4 regions of the Sodalis sp. RH22 genome follow, and region 1 is predicted to be linked to each of the others. Evidence: predicted binding sites of a transcription regulator. Region 1 holds the regulator's gene; each other region holds the start of a gene.

Region 1 (3,165 bases):
CGGGCGGCGGCAATGCGTAAGGTATCTTTTAAATGATGCGGAAGTTTATTCTCCAGACCCGCCCTGAGAACACGCTGGAAAAAAATGTCCAGCCGCTCACACTCCCACCAGCCATCCATGTAACTCTCGCCCAATCCCAAAGATCCATCCTGCAATACGCGCTTAAAAAATCCCGGATTCTTGATTCGGATATCAAATGGTCTTGAACCATTGAGTTCAATACCGGCTTCAGAGAGCAATTCATGGACGATACGGTACCAATCATTATCATGAAAGCTCAGGTCTTCAACGCACGAGGAACTCATAGCTTCTCCATCACCTTTCTTCTGCAGTGCCCCGTCAGGAAAAGCACTCACCATGCCTGCGGGCTTTATAAGAATCCACGGTTATCCGTGGTGTCTGAAGTATCACCATCAACAGAGGAATATAAAGTAAACCTTAGACTGCGACTTAGCCGGGCGCTTTATAAAAGGGTGATGTCATGTTGGAAAACACGACATACTTTTATACAAATTTATTAGACAACTCGTTATAATTGTTAACGATATTGAGTATAAGCCTGCATTTTAATTTAGACAATAGCTAACGCGCTAATGTATTTCCCATTATAACTTAATGATTTCTCGCTGAAACAATAACTCTTTGCACAGAGATCATTATATGAAAAATCTTGTGTCCGAGGCGGACGGCGCTTTACATAGCAACAGACCCTGGAGGCGCCAGCCCGTTGCCCGGGCCTGGCGCGTGGCCTTAAGCGGGGAAGGGACCGTCTGCGACCGAACGGCGTTCAATCAGCGACGGATGGACTTCGATGGTTTTGGCGTTCTCGCGTTTGCTGGTAATCCTATCGAGCAGCATGGTAAGCGCCGCCTCGCCCAAATCCTCTTTAGGCTGATGGATGGTGGTCAGCGCCGGGCTGAAAAAGCACGAATTGCGCACGTTGTCGTAGCCGATGATAGAAATATCCTCAGGTACGCTCAGGCCCATTTCATTAATGGCGCACAGTGCGCCCATGGCCATAATGTCGCCGCCGCAGAAGACCGCGGTGGGACGCGGCGTTTGCGCCAGGATTTGTTTCATCGCCAGGTAGCCGGATTCAGGCTCGAAATTGCCTTGCACAATCCAGCGGTCGTTTAACGGGATGCCGGCCTCCGCCATGGCATGCAGATAGCCGCGGTGGCGGCCGCCGCCGGTGTTGCGCGCCAGCTGTCCGGGAATGGCGCCGATGGCGCGATGGCCGCGTTTAAGCAAATATTGCGTCGCCATATAACCGCCGGCAAAGGCGTTATCGATAATGGTGTCGGTAAAATCACGGCGGGCCTCACCCCAATCCATGACCACCATGGGGATATGCTGATATTCCTCAAGCATATCCAGCAGCGTTTCGGGATACTCGGCGCACATCACCAGCAGGCCGTCGACGCGCTTTTGCGCCAGCATCGCCAGATAGGCGCGCTGTTTTTCGAGATCATTGTGCGAATTGCACAATATCAGGGTATAACCGCGAGCAAAGCAATGGTGCTCAATCGCCTCGATAATTTCGGCGAAATAGGGCGCCTCGCTGGTGCTGGCGAGCAGGCCGATGGACTTGGTGCGATTGACCTTCAGGCTGCGCGCCACGGCGCTGGGTGAATAATGCAGTTGTTTAATGGCGTCCAGCACGGCAATTTGAGTGTCTTGCGCAACAAAACGGGTTTTATTGATCACATGCGAAACGGTGGTTGTCGATACATTAGCGCGTTTTGCCACATCTTTAATGGTTGCCATGCCTTTGATACTCCCGTACGCCCTGGCTGGAATAATGTCTGTCGAAGGCGCAAGCACTTTCCGACGCTGTGGAATTAACCGTTAATTTTCGTTCATCCCGCGCCAAAGTGAAAGTGTTAAATGTGGCGGCTACAGGTTGGGAGCAAGCTTTTTCATCGCTGTTATGGCAAACTGACGATAACTGCTCTGCGGGCCGGTGGATAAGGCCGGCGCCCTGGTTTACGTTAAGGAGATAGAATGGACAGCGATTTAAAAATGTCGTTACTGACCACGGTGTTCTCGCTGCTGGTGATTATTGTCTTCAGCTTTACCGCCGTCATGAACTGACACCCTCTCGGTTCAGATATAAAAAAGAGGAGCCTTGGCTCCTCTTTTTTTTCCGGCGCGCCTTCAGCGGATATTTTTCGGCGTGACCACCCGGCGGGCGCCCACGTAATGATCCTGCCAATAATCCTCACTCAGATAGCTGATACGGATATCGCTGCCGGTGCGGGGCGACTGGATAAAGCGACCATTGCCAAGATAGACGCCGACGTGATCCGCCGCGCCGCGATTGGAAATATGGAAAAAGACCAGGTCGCCGCTTTCCAGCTCGTCTTTCTTAACCGGCGCTGCGTCGCGCAGGTGGTACATTTCGTTGGCTGTGCGCGGCATATGGATGCGTACCACATCCTTGTAGGCATAATAAATCAGGCCGCTGCAGTCAAAGCCGGTATTAGGCGACATGCCGCCCCAACGGTAAGGCTTGCCCATTTGGGAGAGGAGTTTATTCATGGCGGTAAGCTTGGCGGTCTGGTAGCGTTTCTTATGGCTCTCGCTCATCTTTATCGGCTGATCGTTGGCCACCAGTTCTACCGCCGCCTGATCTTTTATCATCCGGTGCCGGCCGTAACCTTTTTTATAGCCTTTTTTCGGCGGAGTGAAGGAGGCTATTTTTTTCGTCGCCGTGGTTTTTGATGCCTTGGCAAGAGGGGAGGTTTTGCTTTTCTTCGCGCCGGTTTTCGCCACCGCGGGTTCCAAAGGCCGTTTCACGCCGGCTTTTTCATGCGCCGGTTCCGGCGATTTTTTAATGCTGGCTTTTTCACTGACGGCGGGCGCGCTGGCGACAGGTTTGCTTTTCTTGGCTATTTTTACCGGTTTGCGTTTGCGCCGGTCGCCGGTTTTTGCCGCCGCTGCCTGGGATTTGCGCTGATCGGCATTGACGCCGGCGCTCGGCGCGGCATGTGCCAGGTTCAAAAACAACTGGGTAAAAAGCAACACAAAAAGCGTAAAGCATAAACGCATGATAAACGCTATCCTTATGTGGCCCAAAATAGGGGGTTATCAACACCTCACAGGAATTTAAGCTATTTACCTCGTCATTGCATCATCAATTCACTACTTATTGTGTATAAACGT
Region 2 (3,165 bases), 340 kb from region 1:
CAATATGACCCGGGGCGAGTATGGCGAAAAATTCCGCCGCATCCAGGAACATCTTTTGGCGGGTGATTGTTACCAGGTCTGTCTGGCACAACGCTTCAGCGCGGCGTTCGCGGGCGATGAATGGCAGGCGTTCCGTCATCTGCTGGAGCATAACGCCGCGCCGTTTTCCGCTTTTTTGCGCCTGCCCGGCCAGGCGGTGCTGAGCCTGTCGCCGGAGCGGTTCCTGCGGGTAAACGCGGGACAGATCCAAACGCGGCCCATCAAGGGCACGCTGCCGCGCCTGGCGGATGCGGAGCAAGATCGGCTGCAAGGGCAAAAACTGGCGGCATCGCCAAAAGACCGGGCGGAAAACCTGATGATCGTGGATTTGCTGCGCAACGATATCGGACGGGTCGCCGTCCCCGGCAGCGTCCGGGTGCCGGAACTGTTTAAAATCGAGGCCTTTCCGGCAGTCCATCATATGGTCAGCACCATTACCGCGCGGCTGCCCCCCCATCGTACGCCGTGCGATCTGGTGCGCGCCTGTTTTCCCGGCGGGTCCATCACCGGCGCCCCCAAAATCAAGGCCATGACGTTAATCGACCAGCTCGAACCGCAGCGCCGTAATGCCTGGTGCGGCAGCATCGGCTACCTGAGCCGCTGCGCCACCCTGGACACCAATATCGCCATCCGCACGCTGCTCACGGAACAAGGGCGCATCTATTGCTGGGCGGGCGGCGGCATCGTCGCCGACAGTTGCGAGGAAGCGGAATACCAGGAAACCCTGGACAAGGTCGCCAAGATACTGCCGCTGCTGCTGGAGTTAAATCGCCCATGAACAGCACTGACAACACCCTGACGCTTACGGATTTCATCACCCGTTTCCAACTGCAGTTGCCGCAACCCAGCGAGCCGGCGCGCAACCAGCGCCGGGCGGCGGTATTGATACCCATCATCTGCCATCACCAGCCGACGGTGCTGTTGACGCGCCGATCGGCGACACTGCGCAAGCATGCCGGCCAGGTGGCCTTCCCCGGCGGGGCGGCGGATAAGGAAGACGCGTCCTTAATCGCCACCGCGCTGCGCGAGGCCCACGAAGAAGTGGCCATCCCGGCCTCGTCGGTCAGGGTCCTGGGGCAACTGCCGCCGGTGGACAGCAGCAGCGGTTTCCAGGTCACGCCCATCGTCGGCCTGCTGGCGGCCGGCACCCGTTTCCGGGCCAGCCGCGACGAGGTGGCGGACATGTTTGAAATGCCCCTGCACCAGGCGTTATCCCTGGCCAGCTATACTCCCCTGCAAATACAGCGCCGCGCCAAAAACCTGCAGGTTTATTTTTCCTGGTATCAAAGCCATATGGTCTGGGGCATGACCGCGCAGATTTTGTATCGGCTGGGCCAACACATCCATCTTTAACGCACGTCCCTTCGTTCCCGGCCGCCGGTTGGGCCGCCGCTATCCCTACCAACCCGCGCCGTGATGGTCATCGCGTCCCGGCAATAAAAGACTTCCCAACGCGATGAAAACCGTTACAATCTCCTATCTTTGCCATATTTGCGAAATATAACTCCATATTAATAATTAAACATAGTCATTTATATAGGTTGTATATCTCGTTATTTCTGACGACAAAAAACCGTCTCCGGCACGCACGTGAAAGGAGATGATCCACGGGCAACGGCTTGCTTTCAGATTAGCCATAACCAGCATGACGCCAGGCCGCCCCGGGGTAGAGGACCGCTTCGTATCGGTCGTCAAACGCAAAGGAAGCGCTTTTTTGGATTAGTTTTTATCATGCGAAAGCGCAAGCCTAACCCGGCATGAGTCATTACAATTAACTGCATTACCCACGGGTATGCGTATTTTATCAGTTCTGAGGAGAGTCAACGTGATAAGCGTTTTCGATATGTTTAAAATCGGCATCGGCCCGTCCAGTTCCCATACCGTGGGTCCAATGAAAGCCGGTAAACAGTTCGTGGACGATCTCGTCGATAAACGGCTGCTCAATGATGTCACGCGCATCGCCGTGGATGTTTACGGTTCGTTATCGCTGACGGGCAAGGGACACCATACCGACATCGCCATTATCCTGGGCTTGGCGGGCAACCGTCCCGATACGGTGGATATCGACGCCGCGCCGGCCTTTATCCGCGACGTTGAGCAACGCCAGCGCCTGATGCTGGCCGGCGGGCCGCACGAAGTGGATTTTCCCCGCGAAGGCGGCATGGTATTCCACGGTTCCTACCTGTCATTGCATGAAAACGCCATGCGCATTCACGCCTTCGCTGGCGAACAGGTCATCTACAGCCAGACGTATTATTCCGTCGGCGGCGGTTTTATCGTTGATGAGGCCCATTTCGGCCAGCCGGTTATCGACCAGATCGCCGTGCCCCACCCTTTCGCCAGCGCCCAGCAGCTGCTCGACCAGTGCAAACAGACCGGTCTGTCGCTGTCGGGGCTGGTGATGCTTAATGAACTGGCGCTGCATAGCCGCGCCGATATCGACAATTACTTCGCCGATATTTGGCAGACCATGCGCGCCTGCATCGATCGCGGGCTAAATACCGAAGGCGTATTGCCCGGCCCGCTGCGGGTGCCCAGGCGCGCATCGGCGCTCAGGCGCATGCTGGTCTCCACGGATAAGCTCTCCAGCGATCCGATGGTGGCGATTGACTGGGTGAATATGTTCGCGCTGGCGGTCAATGAAGAAAACGCCGCCGGCGGAAGGGTGGTCACCGCGCCAACCAACGGCGCCTGCGGCATCGTGCCGGCGGTGCTGGCTTATTACGATCATTTTATCGATCCGGTCACGCCCGAGGTCTACCTGCGTTATTTCCTGGCCTGCGGCGCCATCGGCATTCTTTATAAGCTGAACGCCTCCATTTCCGGCGCCGAGGTCGGCTGCCAGGGTGAAGTAGGCGTCGCCTGCTCCATGGCGGCGGCGGGACTGACGGAATTGATGGGCGGCAGTCCCGAGCAGGTCTGCGTGGCGGCGGAAATAGGCATGGAACATAATCTGGGGCTGACCTGCGATCCGGTGGCCGGCCAGGTACAGGTCCCCTGCATCGAACGCAACGCCATCGCTTCGGTCAAGGCCATCAACGCCTCGCGCATGGCGCTGCGGCGCACCAGCGCGCCGCGGGTGTCGCTGGATAAGGTGATTGAAACCATGTACGAAACCGGCAAGGA
Region 3 (3,165 bases), 2.6 Mb from region 1:
ACCATGACGGAACGGAATCCCGGATTCCGGTATATCATGAAAAAATCAGCCATTCTTGGCATCTTGGCACACACAATAACAAACCTGCCTTCACGTTTAGACAAGAGAAAAGAATTAAGTCGTTCAAGGTGAGGTTTGACGGCGCCTATGAATATATTCAGGTTGATAACCTTAATCCCAAACACTATGGTGCCGGTAAAATTATTGAAGTCAGGTCAAAAGACACAATGGCTATGGGTGATAATGTCATAATGAGGGTGGTTGAGCTGAAGGGAGAATTAGTGCCTGTGCGCGCGGCGGTAGTGCCCAAAAGAGGCCTTAAATATGAAATTTTTAATCGGGCTATGCCTGGCCGGCGCGGCCATCCCGTCGAGTTTGACGGTCGCCGCTGGTTGTTTGAAGCGCCGACGTCAATCCATGTCGCCAAAACGCTGCGACGCGCCATTGCCAAGGATATTGTCGGGGAGAGCGTCAACGCGTTCGATTTGTCCACGCCTGATAAGCTTGGCCTGCGCTGGGATATAAATAATAATTCATATCTGAAAATTAAAAATAAATATTTTAAAGTGAAAAGATATCCGCAAACCGCATACAAGTTTTTTCTGATGAATAATCATCGAAAAATCAACCTTCGCTTCAAGAAAAATAAATTTCATGTCGAAAATTTTAGGGAAAGGATTAACGATCTCCTTAAGATTGGCATGAGCGGCCGGGGGGGACTCAGGCCGCGTAAGCATGCTGTGGATATTCTCAAGGACCTGGATGGGTTCGACCTTGAACAGGCCAAAACACTGCTGTCTCAATACCATTTCCCCCAGGAGGGACTGTTTAACGAATATTCGTTTGCCTTGCATATTGAACAGTTTAGTGAAATTCCTCCCTGGGCAAAACGGTTTAAAATTGATGAAAGCGCCGTCAATGTGGCGCCGGCGCAAGGGCGGAAAGTGCCTGTGTTTGATCCCGATGACGAATCCGTTAACCTTGAACTCCTGCTCGGTACGCAGATTGGTGAAGGTGATTACGGTATCGTTTTCCAGGATGGCCAGGATCCCAATTGGTATATCAAGATGATGCGCCCACATCCGGATGGCGACGCCGATATAGATATTGAAATGTTGGCGGAAAAGGAGGCTGAAAGCTTTCGTTTATATTATGGCCCGGAATCGGCAAAGGTATTTGCTGATAATGATGGTAATTTTTATAACAGAATGTACAAAATTCCCGGCATAACGTTAGATTCACTTCCCGAGGGCTCCCTGCCGCACGATGCAGTTGAACGCTTTGTCGATATGCTGGAAAAACTAAATAATGTCAATATGATACACGCTGATCTCCATGGGGCGAATATGTTGTGGGATGCAGAAAGTGAAATGTTTTTCCCCATTGATATCATTGATATTAAAAAAGATTTTTTTCGCAGCGGCAACGACTATAAACACAGTCTAAACATGCGTGGCGAAGAAAGATGGGACGATGTGATTTATGAGATCAAACAAAAGATGGCGCCCTGAGGCCATGGCAAGGATGCGGCCGCTCTTTATCCGGCGATAATGAACAACGCGCCGGTGGTCACGCCAGCCGCCGCCGTGCCGCCTGGTCCAGCGAAACGTTTCGATGGCGATCACATTTTTGATGTTTCCCGCTTGTGGCTTGGCCCGTTTGTGATTATTTTCAGCCCAGCGAAACGTTTCGCTGGGAGGATCTGCCAATGAAAAAAGGATTACTGCTCAACGCCGAGGTTTCCGCGTTGATTTCCCGCTTGGGGCATACCGATGAAATCGTCATTGCCGATGCCGGGTTGCCCATACCCGCGACAGCCGCCAGGATCGATCTGGCGTTGACCCAGGGCGTGCCGGGCTTTTTACAGGTGTTCGACGTCGTGGCCAGTGAGATGCAGGTGGAAAGGGCGATAATCGCCAGCGAAATGGCCGCCCATAATCCCGCGCTGCACCAGGCGTTGCTGGCCGGGCTGTCCCAGCTGGAGCAAGCGCAGGGCAATACCATCGTCATCGACTATATCAGCCATCAGGCATTCAAAGCGCAGACCGCCCACAGCCGGGCCGTTATTCGCAGCGGGGAGTGCTCGCCCTTCGCCAACGTTATCCTCTGCTCCGGCGTCACCTTCTGAGGCATTTATGCAACCCTTACTGCAACTGAGCGGGATAGACAAGTCGTTTCCGGGCGTCAAAGCGCTTTCCGGCGCGGCGCTGACCGTGTATCCCGGCCGCGTGATGGCGCTGGTGGGGGAGAACGGCGCCGGTAAATCCACCATGATGAAGGTGTTGACCGGGATTTACAGCAAGGATGCCGGTACGCTCATATTTATGGGAAAGGAAGTTGCCTTCAGCGGCCCCAAGGCGTCGCAGGAGGCCGGTATCGGTATCATCCATCAGGAACTTAACCTGATCCCTGAACTGACGATCGCCGAAAATATCTTCCTGGGGCGCGAATTCCTTAACCGTATCGGCGGCATCGACTGGAAGCGGATGTATCGCGAAGCGGACCGACTCCTGGGCCGCCTGAACCTGGGCTATAGCAGCCACCGGTTGGTGGGGGAATTATCGATTGGCGATCAGCAGATGGTGGAAATCGCCAAGGTAATCAGCTTTAAGTCGCAGGTGATCATCATGGACGAGCCCACCGATGCGTTAACCGATACGGAAACGGCATCGCTGTTCAGTGTGATAAACGAACTGAAGCAGCAGGGGTGCGGCATTGTCTATATCTCCCATCGGCTAAAGGAAATTTTCGAGATCTGCGACGATGTCACGGTGATGCGCGACGGGCAGTTTATTGCCGAACGGCCGGTAAACGAGCTGCAGGAAGACAGGCTGATTGAAATGATGGTGGGCCGCCGCCTGGAGGAACAGTATCCGCGCGTCACACAGCGTCCGGGCGAGGAGCGCCTGCTGGTCAGCCACCTGTCGGGCCCCGGGGTGCATGACGTCAGTTTCTCCCTACGCCAGGGGGAAATCCTGGGCTGCGCCGGGCTGATGGGCGCCGGCCGTACCGAACTGATGAAAACCCTCTATGGCGCCGCCAGGCGCACCGGCGGCAGCGTGACGCTCGACGGACGTGCCGTGGTCGCCAGGTCGCCCCAGGACGGGCTTGCCAACGGCATTGTCTATATTTCCGAGGATCGCAAGCGCGACGGACTGGTGCTGG
Region 4 (3,165 bases), 1.3 Mb from region 1:
TTTGCGGCGTACCGATTGGCGGCGCACCTGCTGGCCGGGCATGATAAAGGTACGGCCCACGTAGCGGTTTTTTACAAAACCCTGGCGGTAAGGCAGGTTGAGGATGCGGGCGATTTCGAGCGCGATATCGCAGGATGTTTCCGGGATGGGGATCACCACGTCGATATCCAGGTCTTCCCATTCACGGGCGATTTTTTCGCCCAGTTTTTGCCCCATGCGCACGCGGGCGCTGTAGACCGAAATTTTATCGATAAAGGAATCCGGGCGGGCAAAATAGACATATTCGAACAGGCACGGATGGCTTTGGGGGTTTTCGGCGCACTGGCGGGTGAACAGTTGGCCCGCTTCAGTGATATACACCGCCTCGCCCGGCGCCACGTCGCGCAGGAACTCAAAGTCCAGCGTATCAAGCGCCACGCTTTCGGAAGCCACCATGTATTCGTTGCGTCCGTCGGCGAGGGTGCGCTTGCCGATAACCAGGGGACGGATGCCGTTCGGATCGCGAAACGCAATCAGGCCATGGCCGATAATCATGCCGACCACGGCATAGGCGCCGCGGATCTGCTGGTGGGTGGCCGCAACCGCCGCGAAGATATCATCGGCTTCCAGCGGGTAGTCCGGGAAGCGGTCCAGTTCGCTGGCCAGGATATTCAGCAAGATTTCCGAATCGGACGTGGTATTGATATGCCGGCGTCCTTTTTCGAATAATTTTTTGCGTAATTCGTGGGCGTTGGTCAGGTTGCCGTTATGCGCCAGGGTGATGCCGAACGGGGAATTGACATAGAAGGGTTGCGCCTCGGAGGCGCTGGAACTGCCGGCGGTGGGGTAACGTACATGGCCGATGCCCATGTTCCCCTGCAAACGCTGCATGTGGCGTGCTTCAAATACATCCTTCACCAGGCCATTGGCTTTGCGCAGGCGAAAGCAATCCAATGCATCAATGGTGACGATGCCTGCGGCATCCTGCCCACGGTGCTGGAGCACCGTTAACGCGTCATAAATCGACTGGTTGACCGGCATAAATCCGGCGATACCGACAATACCGCACATAATGTCATTTCCTCATCAGCGTTACCGAAGCGTGAGATGCTTGGGTAAGAAACTCGACGTGCTTTGCAGATAGTCGAAGAACCATCTGATAATACCGCTGAATTGCGGTATAAGCTGGGACTGCTGCCAGTCCGCGCTCTGGGAGAAGCCGGTGAAGGTATCCAGGAAGAATAGCATGGCCGATACGACCAGTATGCCCCTGAGTGCGCCGAAACAGACGCCCAACACGCGGTCGGTGCCGGATAAACCGGTCCGCTCCACCAGAGAGCCAATCACGTAGTTGACGATTGCCCCGACGATCAGGGTAGCCACAAACAGCAAGGCAATCGCGATACCGTTACGAACCAGCTGATCTTCAAAGCGGGTAAAATAGATAGCAAGATAAACATAATAGTGGCTGGCCACAAAAAACGCACATGCCCATGTCACTAATGATAATGCTTCACGTATAAACCCGCGAATCAGACTTATCAGAGCAGAAAATACGATGATGCCAATAATGACGTAATCAACCCAGATCATGCATGCATCCCTTGGTCATCCGCCCCGAAGCTGGTTCGCGGCGAATTCTATCAGAAAACGAAAACGTTTGCGCAGCGGAATTCCTGCCCAAAGTTAAATAAATAACGGCGATTAAAAAAAGCCAATCGCCGCAGGAAGATAGGCCGGCGACGACACGCTCTCCCTTTAACACGCCTTGTGCAAGGACGGTGCTAGCGGGCCTACCGCGCCATGGGGCGCTCGGTCGGGCGGGAAAACCACGCCCGATTCGACCCCATTGGCACGCTCTCCCTTTAACACGCCTTGTGCAAGGACGGTGCTAGCGGGCCTACCGCGCCATGGGGCGCTCGGTCGGGCGGGAAAACCACGCCCGATTCGACCCCATTGGCACGCTCTCCCTTTAACACGCCTTGTGCAAGGACGGTGCTAGCGGGCCTACCGCGCCATGGGGCGCTCGGTCGGGCGGGAAAACCACGCCCGATTCGACCCCATTGGCACGCTCTCCCTTTAACACGCCCTGTGCAAGGACGGTGCTAGCGGGCTTACCGCGCCATGGGGCGCTCGGTCGGGCGGGAAAACCACGCCCGATTCGACCCCATTGGCACGCTCTTCCTTTAACACGCCTTGTGCAAGGACGGTGCTAGCGGGCCTACCGCGCCATGGGGCGCTCGGTCGGGCGGGAACACCACGCCCGATTCGACCCCATTGGCACGCTCTTCCTTTAACACGCCTTGTGCAAGGACGGTGCTAGCGGGCCTACCGCGCCATGGGGCGCTCGGTCGGGCGGGAACACCACGCCCGATTCGACCCCATTGGCACGCTCTCCCTTTAACGCGCCCTGTGCAAGGACGGTGCGAGCGGGCCTGCCGCATATCTATTACCGGGGCTGGTAAGCCCGCAGCTGGCCGCTCAGGCCGCTGAGCTGGTTCATTTCAGGCAGCGAGCTTTGCAGCTTTTGCTTCGATGCGTCCGGCCCGACGAAAATGCGTGTAATCTGCCCCGCCACCGGCGTCGACGGCACGGTATAGACCCGGTAACCGGACAAGCGCAGCTTGCCGACAATTTCAGTTACCTTGGTCGCGTTTTTCAGCGCCCCGAGTTGCACTACCCAGGCTTGTCCCTGTGGCGCCTGTTCCGGGGTTTCCTTTTCCACAGGCTTAGGCGCGGCGACCGGTTTGGCTTCAGGGGCCGCTTCCGTGCGCGGCGCGACGGGTTTGGCCTCGGCGATTTCCGTGCGGGCCTCGGGTTTCGCGGCCGGCTTGGCCGGTTCCATGCGCGGCGCGGGCGCGGCGACGGGTTTGGCTTGCTCAGGTCGCGCGGTGGGTTTGACCGGCTCCTGGCGGGCGGCGGTGGTGGGTTTGGCCGGTGCGGCTTTTACCGTCTCGCGCGGCGGGGCCTTAGGCGCCGCTTTCACCGGCGGCGCGGCTGGCTGCGGGGCATCCGGCGTGTCGGAGTCGTCCGCATCCGGCGCCTGGCTGGCCTGCTCTACCGCCGCCCCCGCGCCTTCCGGCGGCTGGCTGGGCAGGGCCTGGTTGGCCTGCGGCGAGGCATCCGCCTCGTCGCTGTCGCCGGGTTTAGGCACCAGGGGAATAGCGGCAAACTCGTCCTGGTAGT

What was found. Region 1 encodes PurR, which represses purine synthesis genes. Its sites were predicted from a motif close to CANGCAAACGTTTGCNTG; they were not measured.
Region 2: the regulator PurR is predicted to act here: its motif matches at 1,648-1,665, upstream of ACL2XN_RS06530 (L-serine ammonia-lyase).
Region 3: the regulator PurR is predicted to act here: its motif matches at 1,678-1,695, upstream of rbsD (D-ribose pyranase).
Region 4: the regulator PurR is predicted to act here: its motif matches at 1,629-1,646, upstream of cvpA (colicin V production protein).

What each region holds. Positions count from the first base shown of each region.
Region 1 covers NZ_CP178731.1:1,102,489-1,105,653, forward strand. Annotated here, with positions in the region: gene cfa (cyclopropane fatty acyl phospholipid synthase) at 1-305, opposite strand, end outside; gene purR (HTH-type transcriptional repressor PurR) at 751-1,767, opposite strand; gene ACL2XN_RS05040 (YnhF family membrane protein) at 2,005-2,094, shown strand; gene ACL2XN_RS05045 (NlpC/P60 family protein) at 2,158-3,051, opposite strand.
Region 2 covers NZ_CP178731.1:1,438,019-1,441,183, forward strand. Annotated here, with positions in the region: gene pabB (aminodeoxychorismate synthase component 1) at 1-817, shown strand, start outside; gene ACL2XN_RS06525 (CoA pyrophosphatase) at 814-1,392, shown strand; gene ACL2XN_RS06530 (L-serine ammonia-lyase) at 1,865-3,165, shown strand, end outside.
Region 3 covers NZ_CP178731.1:3,728,200-3,731,364, reverse strand. Annotated here, with positions in the region: gene ACL2XN_RS16925 (hypothetical protein) at 1-1,511, shown strand, start outside; gene rbsD (D-ribose pyranase) at 1,709-2,128, shown strand; gene rbsA (ribose ABC transporter ATP-binding protein RbsA) at 2,136-3,165, shown strand, end outside.
Region 4 covers NZ_CP178731.1:5,595,993-5,599,157, reverse strand. Annotated here, with positions in the region: gene purF (amidophosphoribosyltransferase) at 1-1,050, opposite strand, end outside; gene cvpA (colicin V production protein) at 1,072-1,572, opposite strand; gene dedD (cell division protein DedD) at 2,429-3,165, opposite strand, start outside.